Regions from separate parts of the Roseibium sp. JB4-4 genome, predicted to be linked through region 1. Evidence: predicted binding sites of a transcription regulator. Region 1 holds the regulator's gene; each other region holds the start of a gene.
What was found. Region 1 encodes LexA, which represses DNA repair genes until DNA is damaged. Its sites were predicted from a motif close to TGTTCNNNNTGTGTTCNG; they were not measured.

Region 1 (7,517 bases):
CTGGACCGCTACCATGGCCAGGGCCTCACATTGTGTCGGATTGACCTTCCCCGGCATGATGGAAGAGCCTGGTTCATTTGCTGGAATGATCAGTTCATAAAAACCGCATCGCGGACCACAGGAAAGCAGTCGAATGTCGTTTGCAATCTTGAACAGCGAGACTGCCAGTGTGCGCAGAGCACCGCTCAGCATAACCAGTGCATCATGACTGCCCTGAACCGCAAACTTGTTCGGCGCGGTATAAAAAGGAAGTCCAGTCAATTCTGCAATCTTTGCAGCTGACATGACCGCGAAGTCTGGGTGAGTATTGATCCCCGTTCCGACAGCCGTTCCGCCAAGCGCGAGCCCATAGACGTTTTGAAGCGAAAATTCTATGCGTTCGATATCCTGCTTCAACAGTTCTGCGTAACCTGAAAACTCCTGACCAAGCGTCAATGGCGTTGCATCCTGCATATGCGTGCGCCCGATTTTGATGATTGTATCCCAAGCTGCCGACTTGGCCTTGAGACTGTCGTGAAGGCGTCTCACACCGGGCAGCAAACGTTGTTTCACTTGTAGGGCGGTCGCCATGTGCATCGCAGCCGGAAAAGTGTCATTTGATGACTGGGACATGTTGACATGGTCGTTGGGGTGGACCGGGTCCTTTGTCCCAAGAACTCCACCCGCAATTGCGATGGCGCGGTTGGAAATGACTTCATTCACATTCATGTTTGTCTGCGTACCGCTGCCAGTCATCCAGACATGCAAGGGAAAGTGGACATCCAGCTTTCCCTCTATCACTTCGTCCGCGGCCCGGACGATGAGGTCAGCCAGATCTTCTCGCAGAAGTCCTAGATCCGCGTTGGTGAGCGCAGCAGCCTTCTTTAAATAGCCGTAGGCGTGAACCAACTCAATTGGCATGAGGTCGGTTCCAATCGAAAAATACTCTATGGAGCGCTGTGTCTGAGCACCCCAGTATTTGTCTTCCGGTACATCGATTTCCCCAAGACTGTCGCTTTCTCTGCGCATTCGGCATTCCCCGCTTACCAGGTCAGTCCTTCAACAGAGCGGACACCAGCCCGCTATTCGGATCGATCAGGTCTTCAATCACGTCAAAATGGTGCCGGCCAGGTTCTGTATGACAAGTCGCGGTTGGCCAAGCCTGAGCCAGCAAGGTCGACTGGCGTACAAATTCAGGGCGCTCGTCTTCTCCAACCCACGCGACGACGGGGCATTCCCTGAGAGGCTCTGCAAGAGCCGGGCTCTCCCTTGCTGCGTCATCTTCCGACAAATTAAAAGATGCATTCATGGCGGTCTTCCTGAGCGGACGAAGGTCGTGAAGTCCGCTAATGGAGACCACTTTCTCAATTCTTCCAAGGAAGGTTGGCGAAATCGGTGTATCCGCACAAAGCATCCGTGTCACCAGATGACCGCCCGCAGAATGACCAGCAAGACGTATAGGCCCGTCCAAACGGTCACCGGCTGTATTGATGGCTTCTCCAATCTGCAAGGTGATATCTTCAATCCTGACCGAAGGTGCCAGCTCATACGAAGGCAGGCAAACGGTCCAGTTCTGGTTCAGGCAACCGGCAGCAAGGTGCGACCAGCTGGATTTGTCGAAACGCAGCCAATAGCCACCATGCACGAAAACCATCAGACCACGTGATGGCCCGTCAGGACTGAAAATATCAAATCTTTGGCGTTCACTATCACCATAGACGACATCGATTTCTTTTATGGGCCAGGTATCCCGGAACGCACTGGCTTCCTTTTCCCAGCGCGGCGGAAAGCTCGCAGCATCTTGAATGTGCGCAGCATTTGCATATGCATCGTCCCAATCGAAAGTCTCTTGCTCGTTCATTTCCCGCTCAAAGTCTCTTATTGCGAAACACAACAGGTATCCTTGCACGGATATTTGTGTCTGGGGAACGTTTCATTCCTTGCCAGCTTGTCAAGCTTATGATGCTCAGCCTAGGTTTCTGGACTTTCCGGGTGGGATGAAGGGAACTTAGCCAATGATAGAGCGTAGCTCGAACCGGGTCGCCAACTTGGCACACTTCTTGACCAAAAACGCGGCCCGGTGGCCTAACCGCGCGGCAATCATCTGGGAAGACAACACCTGGACCTGGCAGGAACTCGACAGGCGCGTCTCAGCGCTCGCGGCAGCCCTAAGCGATAGATTCGGCATCACCAAGGGTGACAGCCTTCTCGTTCAGGCGCAAAACTCCAATCAAATGACCGAAATCATGCTTGCTGCCTTTCGTCTTGGTGCGATCTGGGTACCCTGCAACTTTCGACAAGCCCCTGCGGAGACTGCCTACACTTGCGAGAAATCAAAAGCCAAGGTGATGCTCTGCGACGCAGACTTCGAAGAACAGGCACAAGCCGTCAAGGCTGCCAATCCGGACGTGCGCGGTATCGTTAGCATTGGAGAAAGCGCCTTTGGCGTTTCCTATGAAACCTTGTTAACCAGCCACATGGGAACACAATTTCCAAATGCACCGGTCGACTACACTGATCCCTGCTGGTTGTTCTTCACATCCGGATCCACCGGCCGGCCAAAAGCGGTGGTCCTGTCGCATGGCCAAATCGGCTTCGTTGCAGTCAACTACATGACAGACCTGATGCCAGGAACAAACGAAGAAGATGCATCGCTCGTGATAGCACCTCTCTCGCATGGCGCAGGTCTCCAGCAAATCGCGCAGCTTTCCGCAGGAACGGCACATGTCCTGATGCCAAGAACTGGCTTTAACCCCACAGTCGCTTTCGAACTGATCGAAAAGCACAAGGTCAGCAACATGTTCACGGTTCCCACTATTGTGAAACGCCTCGTCGAAGACCCGGCTGTCGAGCGCTACGATCATTCGAGCCTTCGTCATGTGATTTATGCCGGAGCTCCGATGTACCGCGAAGATCAGAAGCTGGCTCTCGAGAAGCTGGGCTCTGTTTTGGTCCAGTACTACGGACTTGGTGAAGTGACAGGCAACATAACCGTCCTGCGCCCTCAGGATCACGTGCAAGAAGACGGCCCTGAGGCGCGCATCGGCACTTGCGGCACCGAACGGACCGGAATTGAAGTTTCGATACAGGATGAAACTGGTGCCTTGTTGCCACCTGGAACAACAGGTGAGGTCTGCGTCATCGGGGCTGCGGTCTGCGCTGGTTACCTGGAAGACGATGCCGCCAATGAAAACGCGTTTCGCGACGGTTGGTTTCGAACCGGGGACATCGGTCATATGGACGAAGACAGGTATCTCTATCTAACCGGTCGCGCGTCAGACATGTATATTTCAGGCGGGTCGAATGTGTACCCAAAGGAAGTGGAGGAAGTTTTGTTGGCACATCCTTCCTTGTCGGAGGTTGCAATTCTTGGCATTCCAGACCCTCAATGGGGAGAAGTCGGACTTGCGGTGTGTGTGGCCTCAACCAATTCTGAACCGGAACCGGAAGCGGCAGAATTGAGCGAATTTCTTGCCGGAAAGATCGCCCGATACAAGAGACCGCATCGATATTTGTTTATTCAAGCAATGCCCACCAGCGCTTACGGAAAGATCACGAAAAAGCTGGTACGTGAATTTCTGATCGAAAAAGGCTTGATATGAGACGCGGAGTTCCACGGACACTTGATGATATCAAGCACCCTGGACCAATTGCATCTCAACGCAGACCCTCTCTCCCATGCCATGCTGAACCGGTTGCGCTGTCCTTGTCCGATGGAGGTGGTCTGCTGGAAAAGCTTGGCCAGTGGATCGAAGCGTCAGGCTATCAATCCGCGATACTTGATCTCGGTGGCGTGGAACTCAACGCCTTTGACTATGTCATGCCGGATCGTGCGATCGACGACAGGCATGCCGCCTGGTATAGCGACAAACAGGCCTCCGAAGGATCAACACTCATCGAAGCCGTTGCCATTCTGGGCCTCCGGGACGGCAAGTGGTTTGCGCATATTCACGCCTACTGGCTTGAAAACGGCAATGTCCATCTCGGCCACCTCCTTCCGGACAGCGTGTCCCTCGCAAGGAAAGCGGATCTGACCGGATATGGCTTAACGGGAGCTGGTTTCGAAGCCGAATACGACCTCGAAACTGAGTTTACGCTTTTCCGCATCAAGCCATCGCAAACCATCGTCGCCCCCTCCACTCCGCCGAACGCTCTCATCACAACGCTGGCACCATTTGAGGATCTTCACGACAGTATCTGCGATCTCGCTTCGACTATTGGGGCCAACACCTTCAAGGTTGTCGGTCTCGGCAGTCTCGCAGGTGCTGAATTCACATCGTCGCCGCCCATGACAGGCCTTATCTCTGAAATCCTCTTGCAATCAGGTAGTGGCTGCGAACCCAATCAAGGCCAACGGATTCAGATACGCTGCATAGATCTCGACGGAAATCTCCATCAAGGGGTTGCACAGCCCGGCGGGTGCCCGACCCTCGTAACCTGCGAATTGCTGCTGATTTCAACTGACTGAAACACGTTCTAAAGCCGTAATTGATGAACTCCGTTCAATTCCGTGAAAACGGCGGCAATAGAACAGTAAGAGAACATTTACCCTTGCAGAACACAATAGGAACAGCTAAGGTGTTCTCGATTTGTACCAGTCCGATTCTAGGTCAGGGGTAACCGTTATGTTGACGCGCAAGCAGTACGAACTGCTCATGTTCATTCATGAAAGACTGAAGGAAACTGGTGTTCCACCGTCCTTCGATGAAATGAAGGACGCGCTGGACCTGCGTTCCAAGTCTGGTATCCATCGGCTCATTACGGCTCTTGAGGAACGCGGCTTTATTCGTCGCTTGCCAAACAGGGCCAGAGCCATGGAAGTTGTCCGCCTTCCGGACTCAATTGCTCCCGGCCTTGGGGCTCCACGACCACGTGGAAGTTTCTCACCCGAAGTCATCGAGGGCTCTCTTGGCAAGGGAGAAGGCGCCAAGTCTCCTTCTCCTGCTCCATCTGTTCCTGAAGTCGCAGGCACAGAAATACCTGTTATGGGCCGGATCGCCGCCGGTGTTCCGATTGAAGCAATTCAGAACCACAGTCATTCAATCACTGTCCCTCAAGAGCTTCTCGGCAAGGGCGAACACTACGCACTGGAAGTGCGCGGTGACTCTATGATCGAAGCCGGCATTCTTGATGGTGACACGGTCCTTATTCGTCGGACAGATTCAGCTGACAGCGGTGACATTGTCGTTGCACTGGTTGACGATGAGGAAGCAACATTGAAGCGACTTCGCAAAAAAGGTGCGTCCATTGCACTCGAAGCCGCAAATCCAGCTTATGAGACCCGAATTTTCGGACCGGGGCGTGTTCGTGTTCAAGGACGTCTCGTTGCTTTGTTTCGCCAGTATTAGATCGTACGGTCGTTACTAACGGCTTCACTTGGCTTTCGAGGTCAGGTTTGCGCGCGTCATTTCTCCTATTTGGTGCCAGGGTCTTGGTGCCTCTGGAATTGCGAAAATCATTTTTGAGACGATGGTGGTTGCGGCTTGGGTGTCACGCCTGTCAGTGCCATCAATCTTTTGATTTCCGGTTTCAGCGGTGTGCTGCTGCTTGTCAGGCAATTTGTCGTCGCGCGCCGTTGCTTGCGCAGACAGCCAAATAGACACCGCCCCTCGCCTGGCTCTCGTTTCTGCATCAATAACAATGGCTGCTCGGCAACCATCTGGAACGATTAAATCGGTCACGATCAGATCGGCAAATTGGCAATCCTGAAATAAAGCGTCCGCATGCCGAGGAAATGCAATTGAAACAGGCACTTCGACGTTTTGACCGTTCGGCAATTGATCGACTGGCGCATGCGCTCTGATCACACATCCTGATTGATCGCAGTTCCGCTGGGGCGATTTCATCTTGCGCGATTTAATCGCAGACACGGAAACCCCTTCTTTTTGAAGCCAGAGTTCTGTCACGAAGGAAGAACGGTTGACTGATAGGTTCAAGAAACCGTTTTCGTCGCGAGCCGCAACTCTCGAACCCGAAGACGCGATTTGAATATCGGGAGGCCGAGACAAGAAAATCAGGAGTATCGCCAGGGCAAATGGCGCTGCTGAAAACAAACGCCACCGCCCCGGCACCAGAAGAACCAGAAACAGCGCACTTATCAAAAACAGGGTAGGCAACGCGGAGAGATTGCCGACGGTCCCTGTATCGCCCCCCAGAGCTGCGGTGAATTCTGAAATATCAAGCAACCAGGAAATGCCAATCGACATAAAGGCAAGAGGAATTGCGGCCAGTCCGAATGGCATTAGGATGAGCGCAAGAACACCCATAGGCATGACCAGCAATGAAAAGACAGGCATTCCGAGCATATTGCCAACCACGCCAAAGGGCGCAATCCGGCCGAAATGGTGTGCCCCGACAATCCCCGTTGCAAGTCCGGCAACAACTGCCGTTACAAGCAGACCGAATGACCACTTTCCCAAAGAAGCAAAGATCCTTGGCAGCAAGCCAACACGAACGTCTTTCTTCCAGCTCTCTTTGTCTCGACTGCGCCAAAGCTCATAGACGGCGACAAGGCAAATGACAGCTGAGAAGGACATTTGGAACCCGGGAAAAAACAAGCGTTCTGGTGAAATCAACAGAAGCAGAAATCCGGCAAGAGCAACGCTTCTAAGCGTCAAACCACGACGGCCTACCAAAACCCCAAGAAAGACAAGTCCGATCATCACAAATGAGCGCTGAGTTGCGACGGCCGCGCCGGAAATGAGCAAATAACCAACCGCGGCGCATAGCGCAGTTGCCGCCGCCCATTTGTGAATGGGCCATCTGAGTGCAAGCGGTTGAAACAGCGAAAGCAACAACAAAACCGCGCCAAATGCACCCCCTGCGAAAAGAGCCATATGCAATCCGGAAATTGCCAGGATGTGAGCCAATCCTGCTGCGCGAAGTGCTTCCTCTTGCACCTCGGTGATACCGCTTCGGTCCCCCACAAGGAGGGCAACAACAAGGGCAGTTTCCGGGCCCTGCCCCATCACAGTTCTAATCTTGTCTGCAATACCTTCGCGCAGGTTCTGAACCAGTGCTCTGGCTTGGATCGTCAGTGGCGTATTGTCAGATGCCAAGACCATTGAAGGCCCATAGCCAAACCCCGTCGCACCAATTTGGGAATAGAAGGCTCGATAAGAAAAATCATAGCCCCCAGGCATCACTGGTCCTGCCGGAGGAAAAGCCTCCCCCGCAGTTCGACCATTTGCCCCGGTCTGGCAATGTCGCCTGCCGGCACCCGCATCCGAACCTTTTTGGGAAATCCCAGGTCCGATCGCGTTCGATCATTGACGGTTTCAACTTGCAGCAGCAGCCGAACACCGCGCGCATTGACCTGTCGCTCAAGAACAAACCCGGTCAGCGTGACATTCATCATTTCAGAGAGTTTTGGGGCCGCGACCGTGGCTGTCCTGACGCTGGCGACAGTCAAACCGGAAACCAGCGCCAGAAGGAGCAGAACAAACCTGCTTAAAGACCCTCGCCGGGAAATTCGGTAAACAGCACCCATTGCAAAAAGCGTAAGCGCAGTGAGCAAGATCCTATTGGGCTCAGCCGGC
Region 2 (7,517 bases), 250 kb from region 1:
CAACATCAATTCCGGCCTGAGCGATCTGCCATGCGGCTTCCGAGCCGGCAAGGCCGCCGCCAATTACGTGAATGGGGCTCATTTGTCTTCCCTGGGGGCAATGCCGGCAAATACAGGCTATTATGCACCTGTCTCCGGTTCGAACATTTAGGTAGTGATTATCCACATTCAGCGCCAATCGCAATTGTTTCCCGACAAGCCTAAGGTCTTTCCGAAGCGTGGATGTGTTGGCTATCCGTCGGGCTTGATTGCAATGTCTTGGTCTTAATTGCAGCTTTCGCGCGTCAAGGTCCGAATATCGTTTCTGTCGATCAAAGGAGAAAACAATGTATAGGGGCTCTTGTCACTGTGGTCGGGTCAGCTTTCTTGTCGATGCAAAAATCGATCACGCTCGGCAATGCGATTGTTCAATTTGCAGCAAACGAGGGCTCTTGACGTTCAGAGTGCCTAAAGCGGCACTCAACCTGAAAGGCGATTTGGAGGACTTGATCCAATATCGCTGGGGAACGAGGACTGCTGTCGACTACTTTTGCCCCACATGCGGAGTTTTGCCGTTTCGGCGTCCCAGTCAACCGACGCCTGAAGAGCAGGAAGCCGGTCTGGATTCGTTCGACGGCTGGTCCATAAATCTCAGGTGCCTTGATAATTTCAATTTCGACGATCTACCGAAGCGCCGGATATTTGGCAGTCGCCTGCAAATCCGAAGCAGACCAGCGTAGCCTGGGTTGAGAACCGCAAGCAGTCACTCGTCCGAACCTGCCGGCTGCGAATTCGGCAAGGCGTCGTCGATTGAATTGGAGTTTCCGTCTCGAAAAGAGACACAAAAAAACGCCAGCCGGTGGGAGGAGGATCCGGCAGGCGTTTTTTTATACCTGCGCTGTTGGCGCAGGGCAGCAATCAGGAACTTGGGAGGAGGATAGTTCCAAACTGCGTATTCTTATTTTGCGGACATACGCGCGTAGTGGCTGATGTCAGCACGAGCAATACCAAGGTCATTCAGTTCCCGGTTGCTCAAGTTGGACAGCTCGTCGTAAGTCTGACGGAAGCGTTTCCAGTTGTTGTATTTGCGAACAACGTTATCGATCATTTTTAAGGCCTTTCGCTATATCTGTGGCCATGGCACCGCGGATCGGCGTCTGGCCCGTTCATCTCTTACGGTTTTGAAGATAGTGTTATTGTGCACTGCGAGGTAGAGGTGAAATCGCGTAACAGGTATGCGATTTTTGCAAGGCAAATTGCCTTTTAACCATTTGAATACCCGGCGTGCGCCCAGTTCACGCATGGCTCTCGTCGCCTTATTTCGCAGTTGCGAAGAAGCGAGGAGTGAGTGTTTTTATGAGTGTGCGGGATACAGGGTGCCAAGCAAACGAACGCCCGCCAGCGGGAGGAGGTGCTGGCGGGCGTCGTTTCGACGTGACAGGGCTGGGAGGAGGATGCCCTGCGTGTCACACGTCCGTTGGCTGGGAGGAGGATGCCTCGGGACGCGATTCTAAATTGTGTTAGCCGTAGTTGCGGCGAGCGACGAATTTGATGTCGCTACGGCTGATGCCGAGGTCGGTAAGTTCGCGGTTGGATAGACGAGACAGCTCATCCACCGCACGGCGGTAACTCACCCAGTTGCTGTACTTCTGTCGCACAGTGTCAAACATCTTCTTGTTCCTTATTCGGCGAGAAGCCTGAACCGCTCGCTCCGTTGTTGATCCATGATATAATTCACCGAGTAAAATAAAAGAAGTGCAATCTCTGCATGACAGGCATGCGTTTGATGCAATGCAGCAAATTCTACTCGAAGAATTCAGTGTGATCTAAAAAACACACTGCAAATCAACAAATTAAAACATAAGGTGCAGTGCACACTTTTCAAGAGTGCGCAGCGCAAATCTTCTAATTGGGTATTATTCAGCTGCGTCGGAGGTCTGCTGTGGGCGCCGATGCAGCAATTCGCGCAAAAACTGCCCGGTGTAGCTTTGTTCAGCTTCTGCCACATCCTCGGGTCGGCCGGTCGCCACAATTGTGCCACCTCCGTCTCCACCTTCCGGCCCCAGATCGATGATCCAGTCCGCAGTCTTGATGACTTCCAGATTGTGCTCGATCACAAGCACCGTGTTCCCCTGGTCGACCAACTCATGCAAAACATCCAAAAGCTTGGCGACATCATGGAAATGCAAACCGGTTGTCGGCTCATCCAATATATAGAGCGTGCGGCCTGTGGAACGTTTCGAGAGCTCCTTCGCAAGCTTTACGCGTTGCGCTTCGCCGCCAGATAGCGTGGTTGCCTGCTGACCAACCTTTATATAGCCAAGCCCGACCCTTGCCAGTGTTTCCATTTTATCTCGTACAGCGGGTACGGCCGCAAAAAACTCTGCCGCCTCTTCAACGGTCATATCGAGCACATCGGCTATGGATTTGCCCTTGAATTCGACTTCCAGCGTTTCGCGATTGTACCGCTTGCCTTGGCAAACGTCACAGGTGACATAAACATCTGGCAGGAAGTGCATTTCAATTTTGATGACACCATCGCCCTGACAGGCCTCGCAGCGGCCACCCTTGACATTGAACGAAAACCGACCGGGTTGATAGCCGCGCGCTTTTGCTTCGGGCATGCCCGCAAACCATTCCCGTATGGGTGTAAATGCGCCGGTATAGGTGGCCGGGTTCGATCGTGGTGTTCTTCCGATTGGCGATTGATCGATATCGATCACCTTGTCCAGCACCTCCAGCCCCTCAATCCGGTCATGTGGGGCAGGGTTGTCACGTGCACCATTCAGGCGACGGGCAGCGGCCTTATACAAGGTGTCTATCAAGAAGGTCGATTTTCCACCTCCAGATACACCCGTGACGCATGTGAATGTGCTGAGCGGCACGTCCACATTGACGTCCTTCAAATTGTTCCCACGTGCGCCTTTGACCGAAAGTTGCCGCTTCTTGTTTATCTTGCGCCGTCCATCAGCTCTGGAAATCATGCGCGCGCCAGACAAATACTCACCGGTAAGAGACTTCGGATTCGCCATGACCTCGGCAGGCGTGCCCTTTGCGACCACCTGGCCGCCATGAACACCAGCACCCGGTCCGACATCAACCACGTAGTCCGCTGTAAGGACAGCGTCTTCATCGTGTTCAACCACGATTACGGTATTGCCAAGGTCACGCAGATGTTTCAGCGTTTCCAGAAGTCTGGCATTGTCTCGCTGGTGCAGACCGATGGAGGGCTCATCCAGCACGTAAAGAACACCCGTAAGCCCAGAACCAATTTGTGAAGCGAGCCGGATGCGCTGGCTCTCGCCGCCGGAAAGGGTGCCGGAAGCGCGGGAAAGTGTCAGATATTCCAATCCGACATCATTCAGAAACTTCAGTCTCTCACGGATTTCCTTCAGGATTCGACCGGCAATTTCGTTCTGTTTTTCATTCAATTGTTCTGGAAGTTTTTCATACCATTCGCTTGCAAGCCGAATGGAGTTTTCGGTTATTTCACCAATGTGCTTTCCGGCGATCTTGACCGCCAATGCCTCAGGTTTCAGGCGAAATCCACTGCATGCCGGACACGCATGGTCTGACTGAAAACGGCTCAGTTCCTCACGTACCCACGTGCTCTCGGTTTCGCGCCAACGTCGTTCGATATTGCCAATTACGCCTTCGAAGGTCTTTTCGGTCCGGTAGCTTCGCACACCATCGTCATAGACAAATTCGATCGCATTCTTTCCCGTCCCGTGAAGAATAGCGTCCTGCACCTCGGAAGGGAGGTCTTTCCAGGGGGTCGCCATTGAAACTTTGAAGTGCCCGCAAAGTGCCTCAAGCGTCTGAGTGTAATAAGGCGACGTCGATCCTGTCTTTGCCCAAGGCAAGACAGCACCTTCTCGCAGCGAAAGAGAGTGATCGGGAACAACCAGGTCTTCCTCGAACGCCAGTGTGGTGCCAAGACCGTCGCAGGTCGGGCAGGCGCCGAAAGGGTTGTTAAAGGAGAAGAGGCGCGGTTCGATTTCCGAAATGGTGAAGCCGGACACCGGGCAGGCAAATTTTTCAGAAAAGATCAGCCGCTTTGCATCACCATTATCTTCAACCTGATCGGCGAATTCCGCGATTGCGATGCCGTCGGCGAGTTTCAGCGCGGTCTCCAGAGAATCGGCAAGTCGCCCCGCGATATCATCGCGCACGACTATACGGTCCACGACAACATCGATGTCGTGTTTGAATTTCTTGTCGAGAGCCGGGGCGTCTGCAATTTCATAAAAGGTGCCGTCAATTTTGACGCGCTGAAACCCCTTTTTCATAAGCTCAGCCAGATCTTTACGGTATTCACCCTTTCTGCCGCGCACCATCGGCGCAAGCAGATAAAGTCTCGCGCCTTCCTCAAGATCCATGACCCTGTCGACCATCTGGCTGACGGTTTGACTTTCGATGGGAAGACCGGTCGCCGGCGAATAGGGCACCCCAACTCGCGCGAACAACAGTCGCATGTAGTCGTAGATTTCCGTGACCGTACCAACGGTCGAACGCGGGTTACGGCTCGTTGTCTTTTGCTCGATCGAGATGGCAGGTGAAAGACCGTCAATCTGGTCCACGTCGGGCTTCTGCATCATTTCCAGGAACTGGCGTGCATAGGCGGACAAGCTTTCGACGTAGCGCCGCTGTCCTTCAGCATAAATCGTATCGAATGCAAGCGACGACTTGCCTGATCCCGATAGACCGGTCATGACGATCAGCCTGTCACGAGGCAAGTCCAGGTCTACGCCTTTTAGATTGTGCTCACGGGCACCCTTGACGCTGATCACCTTGGTCGGGTCATTTTTCCAGCTATTGTCCGACTTGGGTGTCTTGGGCTTGGTCATTCTCGTGTTTCCTGAAGGTCTGCACAGGCGATGATATTGGCAAGTGCAGGGAACTTTGATGTCGGTGTGGCAAATCTTGCCTGCCCGGATATAACAGTTTCCGCCGGTGCTTCCAGTGGGCCAAAGTCACGTTGCTAAAAGACCGGCAACTTTCTTGGGTGTTCGATTGAATCGGTTTTACAGAAATGATAAGAACAAAACAAGTACATGAAATTGGCTACGTCAGGAAGCTTGCGCTGTTTTGGCCTAAATCCAGATGGGTGCAAATGTATCTTCCTGACAGTCTTTGGCGTATTCGATGGCCACAATGCGCCGTGCGGTCAGGTCTCCTGCTTTTAAAGTCCGCTGGGGCGATAAGGCAGATGAACAAGAACGCATCCATGCCACGTTAACCGGGGTTGGCCTGTGGAAAATGAGTGCTTGTGCGGGAAAAAGCGCGCGAAGCTGTTGGCAGGCCGTTAGGGTTCTGGTTCAAGCCGCGGAGCCGGTAGCACGGTTGGACATCAACAAGTTTGCCGACGAGCGAACCGACTGGTGAAGTCGAACCGCAGAATGAAAAACAGGAGAGCAGAATGGCGGGCAGCGTCAACAAGGTAATTTTGGTTGGAAATCTGGGGGCAGATCCGGAAATCCGCCGGACTCAGGACGGTCGGCCGATTGCCAATCTGCGGATCGCAACTTCGGAATCCTGGAGAGATCGAAGCAGTGGTGAGCGTCGGGAGAAAACCGAGTGGCACCGGGTTGTCATCTTCAACGAAGGTTTGTGCAAGGTGGCAGAACAGTATCTGCGTAAAGGATCCAAGATCTATCTTGAAGGCCAATTGCAGACCCGCAAATGGCAAGATCAGTCCGGTCAGGACCGCTATTCCACCGAAGTCGTGCTGCAAGGCTTTAATTCAAACCTGACAATGCTCGACGGGCGCGGCGAGGGCGGTGGGCAACCAGGTGGACTGCCTGACTACGGAAATGACCAGGGCGGTGGCTTCGGCGGCGGTTCAAGTGGCGGTGGCGGCTATGGCGGCGGTCAGAGCGGCGGCGGTTTCAGTGGTCCTTCGAGCGGTGGCGGTGGTGCTGGCCCGATGGATGATGAAATTCCATTCTAGTCAAACGACAAAGGCACGAGAGGCCCTGTTTAGACAGGGGTCTCGTGTGTCATTTTGTTATCCGCCGACATGCGGATCATACGGTGTGCTTGGATCGTCAACGCCGTCATAATATTCTTTCGCAGTTCCCAGACCGCAATGATATACGGCCTCTTCCGCGCGTGTATCTCCACCCGTGATTGGCGCGCCGTTGTGGTGTGCCATTTCGTGAATAATGGTCGCCAAAACCATCCAGCGCCCCGTGTTGAACGCCCGATCACCGATAGCGATTTCGCCGGTCGGCACATGGATCTCTCCATGCAATGGAGAAATCGTAGGACCATAATTTACCCAGATCGAGCTGTCGCTGATCATGTCCGACAAGCTGCGGCCTTTGGGCAGGGTACGGAAATAGGCGTTGCAGGATGGATTGTTTTTTACCATCCGGAACAATTTGCTCCTTGCCCATTTGCACTTCGAGTACTGAGAAGAATCGAAGCTTGTGTATTTCCAGATCGGCGAGGAATGGTCACCGACATTGAATTGGAACGGCATTAGGCCTTCTCCCTTTTGCTCACTTTTTCGTGAGTTCTTATAGGAGAGAGCCGGATTAGATATCGTGATAGCCATCACGCAAGAGCTGAATGCATCGGTTAGCGCACCCATAAAGAGAGTATGGTTTTAGCTGCATCTTCTGGTGGGTGAAATCGAGGCAATAACGTCACACTGAATTGAATTCAAAATCTGTGTACGACGCGTGCTCTTAACCATCTTCAGAAGCCTGATATAGTATCAACGGATTGAAATGAGGTGATTTGCAAAGGCTGTGCAGCGAAAAATGCCCTGCTTTTGCCCGCAGATCACACCAAACGCGACATAATTTCCCGGCAGAACGAACCGGGTGGCGTTTTTCCTTGGCAGGGAATGAGAACATCCGGTCTCCGTGGGCGCGTTGCCGGACCAAAATAAATTTAGTTTTCGGGTTGGAACAATGCGAACAGACACATCAACAAGCAGCAAGCAGGTTAGCGCCAAAGGCAAGGACTCAATTAGGAGCCGCGCCGGAACCTTTTTCGGCACATCCTTGAAAACCGGCCTTATGGCGTCAGTGCTTGCTACAGGCTTTGCCATTGCGCCTGTGGAACCGGCGTCCGCCCAGAATTTCTTTCAGCGCATCTTCAATCCGGAGCATCAGCGACGCGAGCAGGAGCGGCTTCGTCAGGAAGAGCTCCGAAAGAAAGTGTCGAAAGTTCGGGTCTCTGCTCCTCGCTATTTGAACTACCGGCCCGATGACTGGAAACAGCTGCCGCTCGGTGAATTGTCTGAAAAGAAAACCGCAGAGGTTCGGCCAGCGACCCAGAGTGTCGAAGCCGGCGACGCAGCAACTCTGGACGCTGAACCAGCCTCCGTTGCCCCTGTTGTCCTCACTGCCTTTGACGAAGCGCGCCCCGCCTTGAAAGACATGACCATGATGGGGCTTCCCCAGGTTGGGGAAGCGCTTGTTGCCTTCTATCGTGAGCACCCCGATTTTGTCTGGACTGAGGACGGACAACCGACTGCCAAGGCGAGGCAACTTCGCGATGCACTCGAAAAAGCCGGTGACTTCGCC
Region 3 (7,517 bases), 970 kb from region 1:
GCAAACGTTTCCGGGTCCGGTGATATACGTATTGGCACTTATGACAGGGGCAGAAAAATTGAGACTACCACCTGAAATTGATTCGCTTGGCGAATGAAATTTTTTGCGTCGGAAAATGCCAAGTTTGCGATTGACGTTAAGTAACAAGTAACGCGCTCCCTCCACTTTTAAGGAACGTAATTTTGTTCTGGAGGGGATGCGATGATGAAGCGCATTAAGGTGCAAATCGGGCTCCTTGCGATTGTTCCGATGCTCGCCGTGGTCGGTTTCGCGGCTTTGAGTGTTTATGAAAAGTCTGTCGAATTGGCGCATCATGAGTTCATGAGACCGCTGACCCGGATTGCCGAAGATGCCGGCAATCTCATTCACGAGCTTCAAAAAGAACGGGGTATGAGCGTTGCGCTCATCAAGTCGGATTATGATCCAGCCGCTCGCGCCAGACTTGATGCACAGCGGCCCAAATCCGACGATGCTCTGAAGACGTTTGACGATCATCTCGCCGCGATTAGTCTCAGTGACGAAGCGTTGCTTGCTGATCTTCAGCATGTCGCGGAAGAAGTGCACAAGACCGACTCATTCCGGCAGGCCGTTGATGCGAAACAGTTCACGGCTGGCGATGTGGTCAAGAATTACACCTACGAAGTCCAAAAGTTGATCCATGTGATTGGCATCACGACGGAATCCAGCCCATCAGCCGAAATCACCACCGAATTACTTGCCTATCTGACGGTTGTGGAAGCCATGGAATCCGGCGGCCTGGAAAGGGCAACGGGCGCAGCTCTGCTGAACGAGTTCAATCTTTCCGGAGAAGTTAATCTTCAGACCTACAAATCCGTCATCACCCACTATGGTGGCGAGAAAGCCTTCCTGAAGGAGTTCGCATCAATCGCGACAAAAAAGCAAAAAGCACTTTGGGAAAACACCGTAAAAGGTGCGTCGGTTGACGAAACGCTTGCATGGCGGAAGGTTATTCACGACTTGCCGGCAACCAAGGACGCGAAAGGCATTGAAGGCGCCGCTTGGTTTGCCAAGGCGACGGAACGCCTGAACCTGATGAAAACGGTTTCCGACGATTTCATTCACCGTGCCGAAGCGGCTGCCGACGCCGATTCTGTCCCGACTGAATTCCGAGATCTTCGTCCTTGCGGCGGTTGCCGTTGGTTTTGTTGCAGTGACGCTGGCGCTCGTCGTTTGGCAGGTTATGGCAGTTACGAAAATGCTGGGTCGTCAACGAGATGGCATCACCGAACTGGCCGATGGCAATCTTGAAATCTCAATCTCTGACACGGATCGTCCTGATGAGATTGGTGATATTGCGCGGGCTTCCGAAGTCTTTCGCGAAAAGCTGATCCGTCAGCAGGAACTTGAAGAAGCTGCGGAAGTTGATCGTGTTAAGCGCCGCGAGCGACGGACACAGCTGGAAAATGCGATCCGGCATTTCGAGACATCTGTGACGAGTATCCAGGAACAGCTTTCCGGCGAGACCAGAGGTGTTCAGGACAGTGCCGGTGAAATGCTGACAATTGCCCTTCATGCCGACGAAAGCGCTCGTGCCGCCAATTCGGCAACGGAAGAGGCAACCACAAATGTTCAGACGGTTGCTTCTGCTGCGGCCGAACTGTCGGCGTCTATCGGCGAGATTTCCCGCCAGGCCGGAACGGCCATGCAGATCTCAGCGTCCGCTTCTGAAACGGCGGTCGCGGCCGACAAGGATATCTCCATCCTGGCGGAAACGGCCGACAAGATCGGCGAAGTCGTCGAGATCATTCGCGCCATTGCCGAGCAGACAAATCTGCTGGCTCTGAATGCGACTATCGAGGCTGCACGCGCAGGTGAAGCCGGAAAAGGGTTTGCGGTTGTGGCTGCGGAAGTGAAAGAGCTTTCCACCCAAACAGCGAGGGCGACCGATGAGATCGCCAGCCAGATATCCGGCATTCAGGGATCGACCCAGAAATCGGTTGCCGCAATCCGTGACATCGTTGAGAAAATCGAGGAAGTGCGCGGTGTGACCGAGACGATTTCTGCTTCCGTCGACGAACAGAATGCTGCGACAAGCGAGATTACGCAAAGCATCACCTTTGCTTCCGATGGCGCTTCCGCTGCGGCAAGCAACGTTGCCGGTGTCTCCGGTTCAATTGATCAGACACGCCAGAAGTCGGAAACACTGAGCCAATCCGCTGAACAGTTGGGTCTGGTTGCCAATGATCTCTCCGACGCTGTCGGGGAGTTCCTCAACGAGGTTCGTGAAGAAGAAGAAGCGGCCTGACCGACAGCGAATAGTCGATTGAAGCGGGGCAGTCCCTTGATACTGCCCCGCTTTCATTTTTTCTGGTCATGTTCATGGATACCATTGCAGCTGCAACGAAGCTGAGCGAAGGGTGTCCCGGAAACTGCCTTGGTTTTGACGCTCTCCTGAGATTTGCCTGTGACCATCGTGAGACAGGCAGCTGTCCTTTGGCGCCAACCTGCCAAACCCATATTCCAAGCTGGTTCGCTGGTTTATCTTGTCCCCACGAAATCCTTATCTTCTGCCTCGCCACGTTCATTTTGTTGCTATATTGTTCTCTATGAACATTTTTATGTAATCGGACCAAAAATCATGGCAGACCCTGACGGGTATGACGATCCGTTTGATGATCCCTTTCAGCCGATTGGCACGAAGGCGGAACCCGCAGCAGCACCTGCAAGACCCGCGGGTGGGATCGCAGCCCGCGCCATGGCGGCACGTCAGGCGCCCGATTACCTGACAGGTCTCAATCCGGAGCAGCGGCTTGCTGTCGAGACAACGGAAGGTCCGTTGCTTGTGCTGGCGGGTGCCGGAACTGGCAAAACGCGAGTGCTGACCACACGAATAGCCCATATTCTTGCAACGGGTCTCGCGCGCCCTTCCAAAATTCTGGCCGTCACGTTCACCAACAAAGCGGCACGGGAAATGAAAGAGCGTATCGCGGGTTTTGTCGGTGGCAATGTGGAAGGCATGGCCTGGCTCGGGACTTTCCACTCCATCTGCGTCAAAGTCCTGCGAAAACACGCTGAACTTGTCGGACTGAAATCCAGCTTTTCCATTCTCGACACGGACGATCAGATCCGGTTGATCAAACAGATCATTCAGGCGGAAGGCCTTGATGACAAGCGTTGGACAGCCCGCGCCTTTGCCGGAATGCTCGATGGCTGGAAGAACCGTGCGCTTGGTCCTGCAGACATTCCCGAAGGCGAAGCGCGCGCTTTTGCCAACGGCAAGGGGCGCAGGCTCTATGAGGAGTATCAAGAACGCTTGTCGATCCTCAATGCCGCTGATTTTGGCGATCTCCTGTTGCATGTCATCACGCTCTTCAAGACCCGTCCGGATGTCCTGAAGGAATATCAGCGCCGGTTTCGCTACATGCTGGTTGATGAATACCAGGACACGAACATTGCGCAGTATCTCTGGTTGCGATTGTTGGCACAGGGAAACCCGAATGTGTGCTGCGTAGGTGATGACGACCAGTCGATATATGGTTGGCGCGGGGCCGAAGTTGATAACATTTTGCGCTTTGAACATGATTTCAAAGGCGCCGAGGTTATCCGACTTGAGCGAAATTACCGGTCGACCAGTCATATTCTGGCTGCGGCGTCCCATCTCATTTCCTACAATGAAGGGCGACTCGGCAAAACGCTTTTCACTGATTTCAACGAGCCGGATCATGATCTGGTTTCGGTCGCTTCCGTTTGGGACTCAGAAGAAGAAGCCCGCACCATCGGTGACGAAGTTGAAGCGTTGCAGTCCAAAGGGCACGTGCTCAATCAAATGGCGGTGCTTGTCCGCGCTTCCTTCCAGATGCGCGAATTTGAAGATCGTTTTGTAACCCTGGGGCTGAATTATCGGGTGATTGGCGGTCCGCGGTTCTATGAACGTATGGAGATCCGCGATGCCATGGCCTATTTCCGGTGCGTTGCCCAGCCGGCGGACGACTTGGCATTCGAACGTATCGTCAATACGCCAAAGCGTGGGCTGGGTGATGCCACGCTCAAACTTGTCCATGGTCTTGCCCGCGCGGAACGCATTCCTTTGATGCAGGCTGCAGCGCAATTGATCGACACAGAAGAGCTGAGGCCGAAGCCCCGCAATGCACTAAAAAATGTGCTCGATAATTTCGAGCGTTGGCGGCACCAGCTTGACCAGATCAAACACACCGAGCTTGCCGAAATCATCCTGGACGAGAGCGGCTATACTGAAATGTGGCGTCAGGACCGGTCGGCCGAGGCGCCTGGCAGGCTCGACAACTTAAAAGAACTAGTTCGTTCCATGGACGAATTTGAGTCTCTCAGTGGTTTTCTGGAACATATCTCGCTGGTCATGGATCGGGACAGTGCGGATGCGAGTGACGCCGTTTCCATCATGACACTGCACTCGGCCAAGGGGCTCGAGTTCGACACAGTGTTCTTGCCGGGATGGGAAGAAGGCCTCTTCCCCCACCAGCGTGCCCTCGACGAGAGTGGCCGGGCAGGGCTTGAGGAGGAGCGCAGGCTTGCCTATGTCGGCATCACCCGCGCCAAGAAGCGGGCAAAGATCTACTTTGCCTCCAATCGCCGGATTCACGGATTGTGGCAATCCACGGTGCCGTCCAGGTTCCTGGACGAATTGCCACCCGATCACGTCGAAATTGCCGAACCGTCTTCAAATTATGGCGGGTATGCGGGTGGAGGCTATGGCCCGTCGCGTTTTGACAGCAATGACCCTTTCGAGCGCGGCAGCTATTCGACGCCCGGTTGGCAGCGTGCACAGCGGGCCAAGCAGAACTCAGATGGTTTTTCAGAAGGTGGTGGACGCGGCTATAAATCCGCTCGCATGAAGCGCCAGGGACCATTGACCATAGAAGGGGAGCTGGTGGCGAAATCTGTCAGCGAAACACCGTCAGAATACTCCACTGGCGAGCGGGTCTTTCATATCAAGTTTGGCTATGGCGCGATTAAATCGATCGAGGGAAACAAGTTGACCATCGATTTTGAGAAGGCCGGCATGAAAAAAGTCATCGACAGTTTTGTCGAGCGGCATTGATGGGTGTTCCGGCTGTGTGTCTCTGGGTTCGTCTGTGTTCAGCGCCGTATTGAGCAGCGACATATTTTCCGAGCACGTTTGTTTGGCGATGCCTCTCAAAATAGGGGATTGACCAAGGAAAAACCGGCCACCCGAAGATGACCGGCCGGTTTCCCGAACCAGCTAGGCAAAGTGTATTCGAGTTCTTGGCACGAATACAGTTGATCGGGAGACCTAGTCTGACCGCGCAAACGTGGGGCGTGCGTCAGACATTCCAGACGGCTAAGCTGTGTAGTCTGCAAGCAGCGATGTGACATCGGTGTCGGATTGATCGCCGGACCCATCGTAGGCAGAGCTGCTTTGCATTTGCGTCAAGATAGCGGACATCAATTCTTCCATCATGGCGCTGCCGTTTTCACCCGGAGGTGGCTCTTTGGCCCCTGGAGGTCGCCCGATCTCACCTTCCTCGAACATTTCCAGCAGGTGCTCGGCCTGGTCCTGGTCGATGGTCCCGGCTTCAATCTGATCGTCAAGCATGCTTTCAAAATTTGCCTGAATTTCTTCTTTGGTGGGGCGTGTACTGTTGGGTGGTGGAGGCCCATTCTCCATTCGCTCAGCATGCATGGCATCCAAAGCTTCCAGCATGGCGTCCTGGTCATCGGCAGTGATTTCACCTGCTTCAACCTGTGCTTCCAGGCTTGCGACCGCCTGATCTCTGGGAGACGGACCTGGCGGCATCATGGGCGTTGAACCGATCTGCATCTTCATTCAGCTCCTAAATAGGTGTTTAAGCCATTGCTTAAGCGACGGTGCTGCTGAAAATGTTAACGCTGTCTTAACCTTGAGGCGGGGCTGATTTCGGCCTGTTTCCAACATTCTTGACAGAAACATTGGGAAACACTTTTCACGGACATTAACCTTGAAAGGGAGCTGCAATTCACACAGGAGAAGACCTAAGGTCCAGCCATGCACAAACCTCCACACATCCTGATTGTCGAGGATGATTCGGAAATCGGACTCCTCATCAAACGGCATTTCGTTGCCAACGAATTCAAGGTGACGCTGGCGCAAGACGGAGCGGAAATGGACCGATTGCTGGCGAGCAATCGGGTGGATCTGATCTTGCTCGATCTCATGTTGCCCGGGGAAGACGGTATCAGTATTTGCCGGCGGCTCCGTGCGACCAGCGCCGTGCCGATAATTATTGTCTCTGCCAAGAATGAGGACATTGACCGTGTGGTTGGACTGGAAGTTGGCGCAGATGACTATGTGCCCAAGCCGTTCAACCCGCGAGAGTTGATCGCACGGGTGCGCGCCTTGTTTCGAAGAATGGAACTGTGCACGCGATCAGCACAGCCGCCGACCGGCAAACTGTACTTCGAAGGCTGGTGCATGGATTGCCGCTCGCGTTCTCTTCACAACAGTGAAGGAGCTCTCGTTTCCGTCACGCCTGCTGAATTCAATCTGCTTCTGGTTCTGGTGGAACGCAACGGCCGGGTGCTGAGCCGCGAACAGCTTGTTGAACTGACACTTGGCCAGTTTGGGGCAACAAACGGCCGGAACATTGATATTTTGGTCAGCCGATTGCGCTCTAAGCTAGATGCCGGTGGGGCCGTTTATCAGTTTATTCGAACGGTCAGGGCCGGGGGATATGAATTTGTCGCTACGGTGGAGCGCGATGAAGTTGAGGTTTGATTGCCTCTGGCCGGACAGCATGTTGAATCAGATTCTGGTGCTGTTATCGGCCGCCGGTGTTTTCATGGCTCTGATTGGTGCTGTTACGTTCCTGGTTGTTAAGCAAGCCTACGACAACACAAGCGCGGTGATGAACAGTCACCTGGTTAGCGTCGCAATTGCCAAACTGAACGAGACGCCACAGTTTGAGCGCGCTGAGGTTTTGCAAACACTGCAGCAGGAACTGCCCGATGTCGCGATTTCGTGGGCAAATGATGCAGTTCTGAGTGACTATGGTGGCGCTAGTGAAGGCGAACGCTTTGGGCCCTTCATAACGGGCGACACGCTGTTCGGCATGCGCATCGAGCACGTTTTAGGTCCTCACGAGCGAGGTCTGGAAAAGCCACCGCTTGTTTTTGTCAGGCTGAAAGACGGTTCGCTATTGGCAGCAGAATGGGGACCGCGAGGACCGCCACCGCCGGTTCTTGGAGCGCCGTTCTATCTATTCTTCGGGTTTTTGGCGCTTACCCTGTGTGGTTTGCTGATCTGGGCTGCCCGCAGCCTTGTCGGTCCGCTTGCTGACCTTGCTGCTTCGGTTAGCCGTTTTGGTGAAGCTTCGACGTCTCCAGTGCCAATCAGCGAGGGCGGTCCGAAGGAAGTGCGGGCTGCGGCCAGTGCCTTCAACCGTATGCAGTTGCGTATCAACGCGTTTCTGGAAACTCGAACCCGAATGCTGACAGCCGTCAGCCACGACTTGCGAACGCCATTGACGCGTTTGCGATTGCGTCTGGATCTTCTGGAAGAGGGGGAGGTTCGCGAACGGAGT
Region 4 (7,517 bases), 1.1 Mb from region 1:
CCCGACCCAGCGCGGTGGATTGCCCGATATCTTGCCCATGCCGGACGCCCGCATCAGCGCGTTCATGCGCTCGATCAACCCTTTGAGCGACTTCAGCGATTGACGGAAAACGGCCGCCTTGTGATGTACAAAAAGGGCAAGCCCGGCAATCAGATCCGTCTTCCCACCCCCGGCCGCACCGCCATAGAGCGTCAGGTCAGCTTCGGAAAAATAGCCCTCCGTCTGCGGTCCTGCCTGAGGCCGCCAAACCTTGAACTGGTCCAGGACGCCTGCCTCATCCAGTTGCTTTTGCAAGGCAACGCGGTCGTTCGCTGCCATCTGGTCAATGTGGTCAATCAGCGTATCAAGCGCCGTTGTCATCCCGCCTGCTGTCCTTTTCGGTTAGAAGCGCCATTACACCCAGGGCAATTTCCTCTGAGCTGCGCGGCTTGAACTTGTCGATTTGCCCGGCCTCGTCCGGCCCGCCCCAAATTCCCCAGGCCTCCACCTCGGATCGATCCCGCCAACCGGCCCGGTTCTTCATGTTGAAGCTCCAGGCGCTGGCATTGAATTTGGCCAGATCGCCGCGTGTGCCCTCCTTGCCGATCTTTTCCCATTCCAGCAGCCCGCGCCGTGCCGCCTCATCCAGTTTTTCCGGCGGAAAGTCCTCCGGAAACAGCTCCGCGTAATAGCGAATGGTCTTGCGGTCGGCGTCCGGAAAACTCTCGATCGAAAACCCCGCCGCCAAATGCCCGCAAAACGCCTCGCAAACCCGCCGCCGCATCTCCGCCGTCGGCCATTTCAAGACACGCTCTTCATCAGTCATGTCAGACATGCCTGCTCTCTATTTGATTGGATTGATTGTTTGGTCCGGATCGCGAAGGCGAGCGCAAACGCCATCGCCTGGCATACGTTCCAGCACCGGTAAATGTTGTGAGCACTGGGTCTCAATTTGATGAGTGGGGCAGTCGCAACTGCCCCTCTTAAAACGTTGATTGAAAAAATAGCGCGCTTTTGACGACACTGTCCAATTGTCAGTCTGTCTTGAACTCCTTGTTTAGACGCATGTTTTCAATTTCAGCTTGTTCCACAAGGTACTGTTGCCGATCCGGCATTGAGCGCCGTCACACCAAATTTCTGACTATGCTGCTACGTTCTTTTCAAGTGAGGTTTCAGCGCATGGCCATACGGCTCTGCGCTCTGCCAGCTTCTTCAAGATCGCCCTGTTCCGGCTCGTCACGGTCGTTCTTTTCCAGCCGTATTTTTCGCAAATCTGACTGAACTTACCGCCGCCCGCCTTGCACATGACTTCAAATTGCAGCGCGCGGCGGCTGTCAGGGTCTTCCACAAGCGAGAACCAGGTAATCGCTTCCTCAGCGCGGCTGATCGCCGATGGCGGATAGACCTTGCGCCGCTTTGCGATCTTTCCTCGATAGTCCGGCCAGGCGCTGAACAGCTTCCGTGGGCCGTCGCCTTTGCCGGTCACGGCGATAATTTCGGTCGCCTCGATCAAACGATCGAGAATCTCCTCCGGCGTGTTCGGCAGCATCTGAGTTGATCTCCATAGATATTGTTGACGTTCAGCGCGCCCGGATGGGCGCGCAATGGCGCGGCTGAAAAGTCAGGACGCGCCGAAGCAAATCTGTGTTGGCCAGGAAATCTATGCCGCGGCTTTCAACGCGCCGCCGGATAAGGTCATTGATTTCTCCAGTTCGTAAGAAAGGAGCACAGCCAGCGTGATTGTCGGCGCTGCCGGATTGATCTCCTTGGCCTTTGTCATCAGATCCTCAAGATCGAGCTGATCGAAACACGTCAGAAAATTCCGCCTTTCGACCCATTGCGGTTTGTTCAACACCAACCACGAGACAGCCGTCACGCAAGGGGCAGACCAGTTGCCCCGGTTTTCCGACGTGTTGATCAGTCCGAACACGAGCCTCAAATGCTCTGCGCCGTGCTTCTTCAGCAGCGTCTGACAGGTTCGTCGGGCCTTGGATTGATGCCGTCCAGAGATCCGCTTCGTATGCGTAACAAAATGAACTCCGTATTCACCCGCGATCCTGTCCACTAATCCGCCTGATGCCATCAAGTGGTTTCCTTCTTTGGTCCGTTCTTTTGCCCCAACGCGCTGAATTCAGCTTCTGCCCGCTCGCGCGCTGAAGACGGACGACCTCCATTTCGCTCTCTATTTGTTCCTATTGGTTTGTTTCGCCTTTCGCTTTGCCGATGGCCTTCGCCACGCGCCACTGATGAAACACTGGTGCTGCGTTGCTTCAGATGTCTCAACTCGAGCGTCAGCAACCTTGTTCGCGCCTTTTCAAGTGCAAATTCATCCTCGAGCCTTGCATCCGGCCTTTCCGCCCTGATCCTCAAATGCGCAACCTTCGCACGCGCCGCATCGATTTGATCCCTAAGCTCGCTCATCGCCGGGCCTCCCAACCGCACCTGCACCTAACGCATCCGCCGCCCGCGCCTCTGGATCGGCCGAAAGCCGGGTCGATTTCATTGCAGTTCTCATTGTGTTTCCCTGAACATACGCTTTACACGAGTAATTCGTACGCTTTGTGCGTACATACGTCAAGGTGGATTTCTATAAAATTGTATGTTATTGCGTACACCACCGATAATAACCGGCATCAGCAAGCATGAGTGAAATCGAGCAATCCGCTGTCTCAAGACAGCTTGTCGACCTGAAGGATAGAAGCGGCTTGTCCATTCGCGCCATCGCGCGCGAAATGGGCTATCAGAACGCGTCGTCCATTCAGCGGTATTTCAGTCAGGACTATTCAAAACCTGCTCTGCCGTCGGACTTTGTCGCCAAACTGCTGCCCGTTCTTATTGGAAAGGGCGAACACCCGATCACGCGCGAGGACATCCTGGCGCTTGCCCCGGACTCCATCACGGATCTGGAGGCTGCAAGCACGCCTTCAAGAGCAGCACAGGCACTGGAAATCAAGGGGCAGGTTGCCGCCGGTCTTTGGATGGAGGCCGGCCTTTTCGAAACTGACGCAACAAAAAGGGCGACACTTTCAGGTGATCTGAGGTTTCCTTCAGAAAGCCAATATCTTTTGCAAATCAACGGCGAAAGTCTTAATCGAATTGCACGGAACGGCGATTTCATTCTGTGTCTGGACTTCATGGAAACCGGCATCGAAATCAAATCCGGTGACCTTGTTGTGGTGGAACGCTCTCGCGACGGCGGACACACGATCGAACGCACTGCGAAACGTATCTTGCGCCACAACGGTCAGATTGAGCTTCTCCCTGAATCGGATGACCCTCGGTTTCAGGAACCGGTTGTTTTTAACGAGCATGATGAGGAAGCCACGGAAGTCCGCATCATTGCGAAGATCCTGAGTGTTATCCGTCAAATCGTCTGATAGCTTTAAACGCCATCGGTGCACCAGCGCGTGAAATCCAGCTGAATTGCGCGCTTGGATTTCGAGCGGCCTCTTCAGAGTTGATGCTGAACGAACCTCCGCAACCTTTTACGTATCGAGCATACGCCTTGGCTCACTCGACTTGATTTGTACGCATTTTGCGTATATGTTGATTGCGTATGAACGTATTGGAGGTTTGTGAATGGCGTTGAACTTGGACCGATCTTACTTTTCCGTTGTCTGTGATCTCGGCAATTGTCTTTATACGCCCGAACGAGAGCTGGAGGAAATGGACCTGAAGAAGCTCATGGAAGACATTCGGAGCGGTCAGCTGGAAAACATCATGGCAGTCTTCGAATTCAATCCGGAAGAGGGTTGGTGCAACAACATCACGGACACTGTTCTGGAAAGTGTCTTCCCGGAGCCCGAACAAGATATCGGACAAGGTGCTGCTTGGTCCGACTATGGCGGCGAAATGATCGATGGAAAACGCGCAGGCGTTCCGCTCCTTGCGGCCGCCTAAAACAAGGCGTGGCAACAGGCAGAGGCAACTTTCAATTCAGATCCTTCAGAAGCCTGCCATGCCGCCTGGTTTGCCGAACAACTTGCCCGAATGTTTCAAATCCGAGTGAGGTCAGAACTGGTAGCAATTTACACAATGCCTCGGCGGTTGCCCGCGCATCGCCCAGCGCGGTGTGGCGAAGCTCTTGAGGAATTTCAACACCAAGCCTGTCGCACAAACCGTCAAGTGAGTGATCTTCTGCTGTCCCGAATACAACAGCTGAAAGCAGCACTGTGTCCAGGATCGGGTGTTCCCAGGCAAGCCCCGAGAGCCTGCCATGTCGCCGGAGAAATGCCATATCAAATGGCGCATTATGCGCGACAATCACCGCATCCCTGGCAAAATCGTGAAAGAGCGAAACAGCCTGTTCTGCGCCCGGTGCTTTCGAGACCATATCGTCATTGACCCCGTGAACCTTGGTTGAGGCCGGTGGTATCGGACGTCCAGGATTGACAAGCTGATCAAGCGTTTCACCTGCCACAATACGCCCATTCACGACCCTGACCGCGCCTATCTGCACGATCTCGTCCTTGTTGGGCATCAATCCCGTCGTCTCGGTGTCAAACACCACGAAGCTGAGATCCTTGAGAAAAATGTTCTCAATCTCTCGCTCCGTATCGCGTGCCGACAAATCAAAATCATAAATCAGGGGGCGTGCAGCCTCCGGCGCCATGGATGCGTCGGTACCGTCGATCAGGATCATGTATCCGGTTGCTGCGCTCAGCTTTTTCAGGCGCAACCTGAAATTCAAGTTGCCGCGGGTTCCGCGCACACTCGCCTCAATCTCTCGCCGGGCTCCATCGAGTTTTTCAAGTTCCGATTCCAAATCGCCTTTTTCAAAGTAGTCGAAGATAGAAGCGCTTAAGCGCGGCACTTGAACCTGCCCAAGCACGTCCGCCGCCTGGCCGTCATAGAGCATGATGCGGTTGGCTGGGCTGACGAGAACGATTGCCACCGGTATTTCGGTCAGCAGCAACGCCAGATGGGCTCTTTCGGCTGTCAGTCGGCTCGTTTCCTCGGCAATCAACTCGTCCGCGTCTTCTGATACTTCAGACAGCCTGCCCGAAACGGCACGAAGGGCCGGAGCAAGGTCACCAAGGTAGCGCGCCTGATCCAGATCGAAGGGAGCGTTTGTGTCCGCATGAATGCGCGTTCGCATCGCAGAGGCCATATGCTCAATCGGCTTGGCGACATTTTCATCAAAGAGCAGCCAGACAGCCGCGCAAATCGCCAGCAGCCCAAATCCGGAAAGGATAGCCGCAAACACAAATCCAGAGGCCGGATCGGTATCCGCTGTCCTCAGAAATCCGACATAGAGCGAGACACCAACGACCAGGATGCTGCCCGCACTGACCCCGGCAAACAACAAGAAGATACGGAAGCGCAGGCTGAGCGAGGTAAACATCACTCTGTCCCGCAGATCGTCGATATGATCGGGTCTTCGGCTGGCACATGCGTCCAGTTGATGCCGTTTATCACGCCGTCAGCTTCGAAACTCACGCCATCCATCAGGGCGGCTCGTTTGAAGGCAACGCAATCGGTAACCACGGGCAATTTGCTGACAGGAGACCATCGACCGAAAAAATATGTTTCCGCAAGCCTGACTGCCGGTTGCGCCGGATGGGTGCGAACCGATGCCAGATCTATGGCAACGAAGCGCTCCACAAACGGAAAGACATATGTCCACGGCCGATAAAACGCTGTGTTTTCGACTGTCTGGGCAATCACCACCTCTTCCGGCAGCGTGTCCTTGAGCCTTGGATACCAGCCGTATTCATTCGCAATGGTTGTCGCCAACATCGCAATACCGGCAGCCACAGGTGCAAACCAGCGCGGAAGACGCCCTTTCAACGTTCTGTTCAGCAGCATCACGAGACCGGCGGCTGCTACGCCCGCAACGATCGTCGCGATCAGTTCCACAAACATGGCTTCCTCCCGTGAGCCACTGCGTTCTTTGCCGCAGCGGCTCTTTATAGTTTGTTAGCTTAGCATGCCCCGTCCATGCCCCGCGGCGGACTGCATCGTCTTCACCACGACAAAGGCATCCCGGAGATGGCTCCGTTCAAAATCGGAAAGACTGGACGGTCGCAAAAAGTTGTCCGGCGCCTGTCCTTGCTTGATCAGGTTGGACTGATGCTCCAAACGTGTCTCGGCGATCAAGTCATAGGCATCCAAAAGATCCCCGGCTCCCGATTGGCTGAGCTGCCCCGTTTGCCGGGCTTCTTCGAGCCGCGCCCGTGTATTGACGGAGCCAATTTGTCCGCGCAATGCGTAAATGCGGGCAAGGTCGACGATCGGCACAACACCGTTGAGCTTCAGATCCAGTGCATTTTTGTGCTCACCCGAGCGGATCGTCGCAAGTCCGCGCAGCAGGTTTAACGGCGGCATGTGCTTCAGGGAATTGCTGATCATGTGAGCAACAAAAATCGAATTTTCGCTTGCCGCTTTGAGCGTCGTTTCCTGCAGCTCTTCAAACAGGGACGTGTCTCCGCCGATGGGTCGCAGATCGAACATGACGGAACTCAACATCTGCGCTTCAGGGTCAGGCTTGGCGATCCACCTCTCATAGTAGGACCTCCAGACGCGCAAAGGCTGGCACCAGCGCGGATTGGTCGCCATCATGTCCCCCGGACAGTAGACGTATCCGCAAGTATTGAGCCCATCGGAAACCATTCGCGCCAGATCGGCGAAATAGCCGCTCCGGTCTTCATCGCTCACTTCATCTGAAAGAAACAGGCAATTGTCCTGATCGCTGACGCCTGTTTGCTCCTGTCGTCCCTGAGACCCGCAGGCAAGCCAAAGGTAAGGTACTGGCGCAGGACCGAGTTTGCTTTCCGCAAGCGACAGCAAACGACGCGTTGCTGTGTCGGCAATATCGGTTATGAGTCTTGTGACAATCTCATGCCGGCTGCCACCCGCGACCAGTTGGACCAGCAGCGCCGGAATACGCGCTGTAACCTTGGAGATCTCCTCTGCGTCAGCACAGCGAGAGATTTCGCCTACCAACTCGGCTGAACTTATCGCCTGAAAAGTTGTCAGATCCGTTTGTGTGACAATTCCAGCCAGGCGCCCTCCGTCAACAATCGGCACATGACCGATCTTTCTCTCCATCATCAGATGCAGAAGATCCGAACCGATAGCAGAGGTTGGGAGTGTCACCGGGTTGCCAGTCATGATGTTCCTGACATGCGTCTCGGGATCCAACCCTTCTGCGAGCACTTTTCCCGAAAGGTCTCGAATGGTGACGATACCGACAAGAGTTTCGTCCTCGTCAGTGACACAGAGGGACGACACCCGGTTCTCGCGCATTTCTCGAGCGGCAAGTTGCGCGCTGTCTGCCGGTCGACAGGTGAGAGGGTCCTTCGTCATGAGCGTTTCCGCTCGAGTTGTCGCCAGCTCATTGCCGCGTGCTTGTTTCTTGGGTGCTCTGTTGAAAAACCTTGAGACGGATTGTTGTGTCGCCAGAAGGTCGTGAAACACCGCCGGTGGTAACACAAGCAAAAGAGTATCCTCGCTCGTTCGCGCCGAAGTCACGGCCACACCGTCCAGCATCAGCCCGCGTTCGCCAAAGGAATTGCGTAAGCCCAGCTGACTTATGA

Region 2: the regulator LexA is predicted to act here: its motif matches at 5,017-5,034, upstream of uvrA (excinuclease ABC subunit UvrA).
Region 3: the regulator LexA is predicted to act here: its motif matches at 2,549-2,566, upstream of ACZ1HV_RS24460 (ATP-dependent helicase).
Region 4: the regulator LexA is predicted to act here: its motif matches at 2,486-2,503, upstream of ACZ1HV_RS23995 (LexA family protein).

The regions. Positions count from the first base shown of each region.
Region 1 covers NZ_CM146333.1:254,662-262,178, reverse strand. The annotation lists gene fumC (class II fumarate hydratase) at 1-1,008, opposite strand, end outside; gene ACZ1HV_RS01255 (alpha/beta hydrolase) at 1,031-1,840, opposite strand; gene ACZ1HV_RS01250 (acyl-CoA synthetase) at 1,995-3,581, shown strand; gene ACZ1HV_RS01245 (PPC domain-containing DNA-binding protein) at 3,578-4,447, shown strand; gene lexA (transcriptional repressor LexA) at 4,605-5,327, shown strand; gene ACZ1HV_RS01235 (ComEC/Rec2 family competence protein) at 5,352-7,043, opposite strand; gene ACZ1HV_RS01230 (DUF4131 domain-containing protein) at 7,121-7,517, opposite strand, start outside.
Region 2 covers NZ_CM146333.1:505,810-513,326, reverse strand. The annotation lists partial or broken gene trmFO (methylenetetrahydrofolate--tRNA-(uracil(54)-C(5))-methyltransferase (FADH(2)-oxidizing) TrmFO) at 1-82, opposite strand, end outside; gene ACZ1HV_RS02345 (GFA family protein) at 327-719, shown strand; gene ACZ1HV_RS02340 (DUF1127 domain-containing protein) at 938-1,087, opposite strand; gene ACZ1HV_RS02335 (DUF1127 domain-containing protein) at 1,500-1,649, opposite strand; gene uvrA (excinuclease ABC subunit UvrA) at 1,896-4,826, opposite strand; gene ACZ1HV_RS02325 (single-stranded DNA-binding protein) at 5,399-5,929, shown strand; gene ACZ1HV_RS02320 (hypothetical protein) at 5,987-6,463, opposite strand; gene ACZ1HV_RS02315 (L,D-transpeptidase family protein) at 6,900-7,517, shown strand, end outside.
Region 3 covers NZ_CM146333.1:5,209,291-5,216,807, forward strand. The annotation lists gene ACZ1HV_RS24450 (nitrate- and nitrite sensing domain-containing protein) at 202-1,269, shown strand; gene ACZ1HV_RS24455 (methyl-accepting chemotaxis protein) at 1,172-2,266, shown strand; gene ACZ1HV_RS24460 (ATP-dependent helicase) at 2,600-5,038, shown strand; gene ACZ1HV_RS24465 (hypothetical protein) at 5,300-5,785, opposite strand; gene ACZ1HV_RS24470 (response regulator) at 5,984-6,712, shown strand; gene ACZ1HV_RS24475 (HAMP domain-containing sensor histidine kinase) at 6,732-7,517, shown strand, end outside.
Region 4 covers NZ_CM146333.1:5,113,284-5,120,800, reverse strand. The annotation lists gene ACZ1HV_RS24020 (hypothetical protein) at 1-360, opposite strand, end outside; gene ACZ1HV_RS24015 (hypothetical protein) at 344-814, opposite strand; gene ACZ1HV_RS24010 (DUF6362 family protein) at 1,121-1,528, opposite strand; gene ACZ1HV_RS24005 (hypothetical protein) at 1,640-2,062, opposite strand; gene ACZ1HV_RS24000 (hypothetical protein) at 2,062-2,400, opposite strand; gene ACZ1HV_RS23995 (LexA family protein) at 2,622-3,356, shown strand; gene ACZ1HV_RS23990 (hypothetical protein) at 3,559-3,879, shown strand; gene ACZ1HV_RS23985 (3'-5' exonuclease) at 3,911-5,323, opposite strand; gene ACZ1HV_RS23980 (hypothetical protein) at 5,323-5,844, opposite strand; gene ACZ1HV_RS23975 (DUF294 nucleotidyltransferase-like domain-containing protein) at 5,899-7,517, opposite strand, start outside.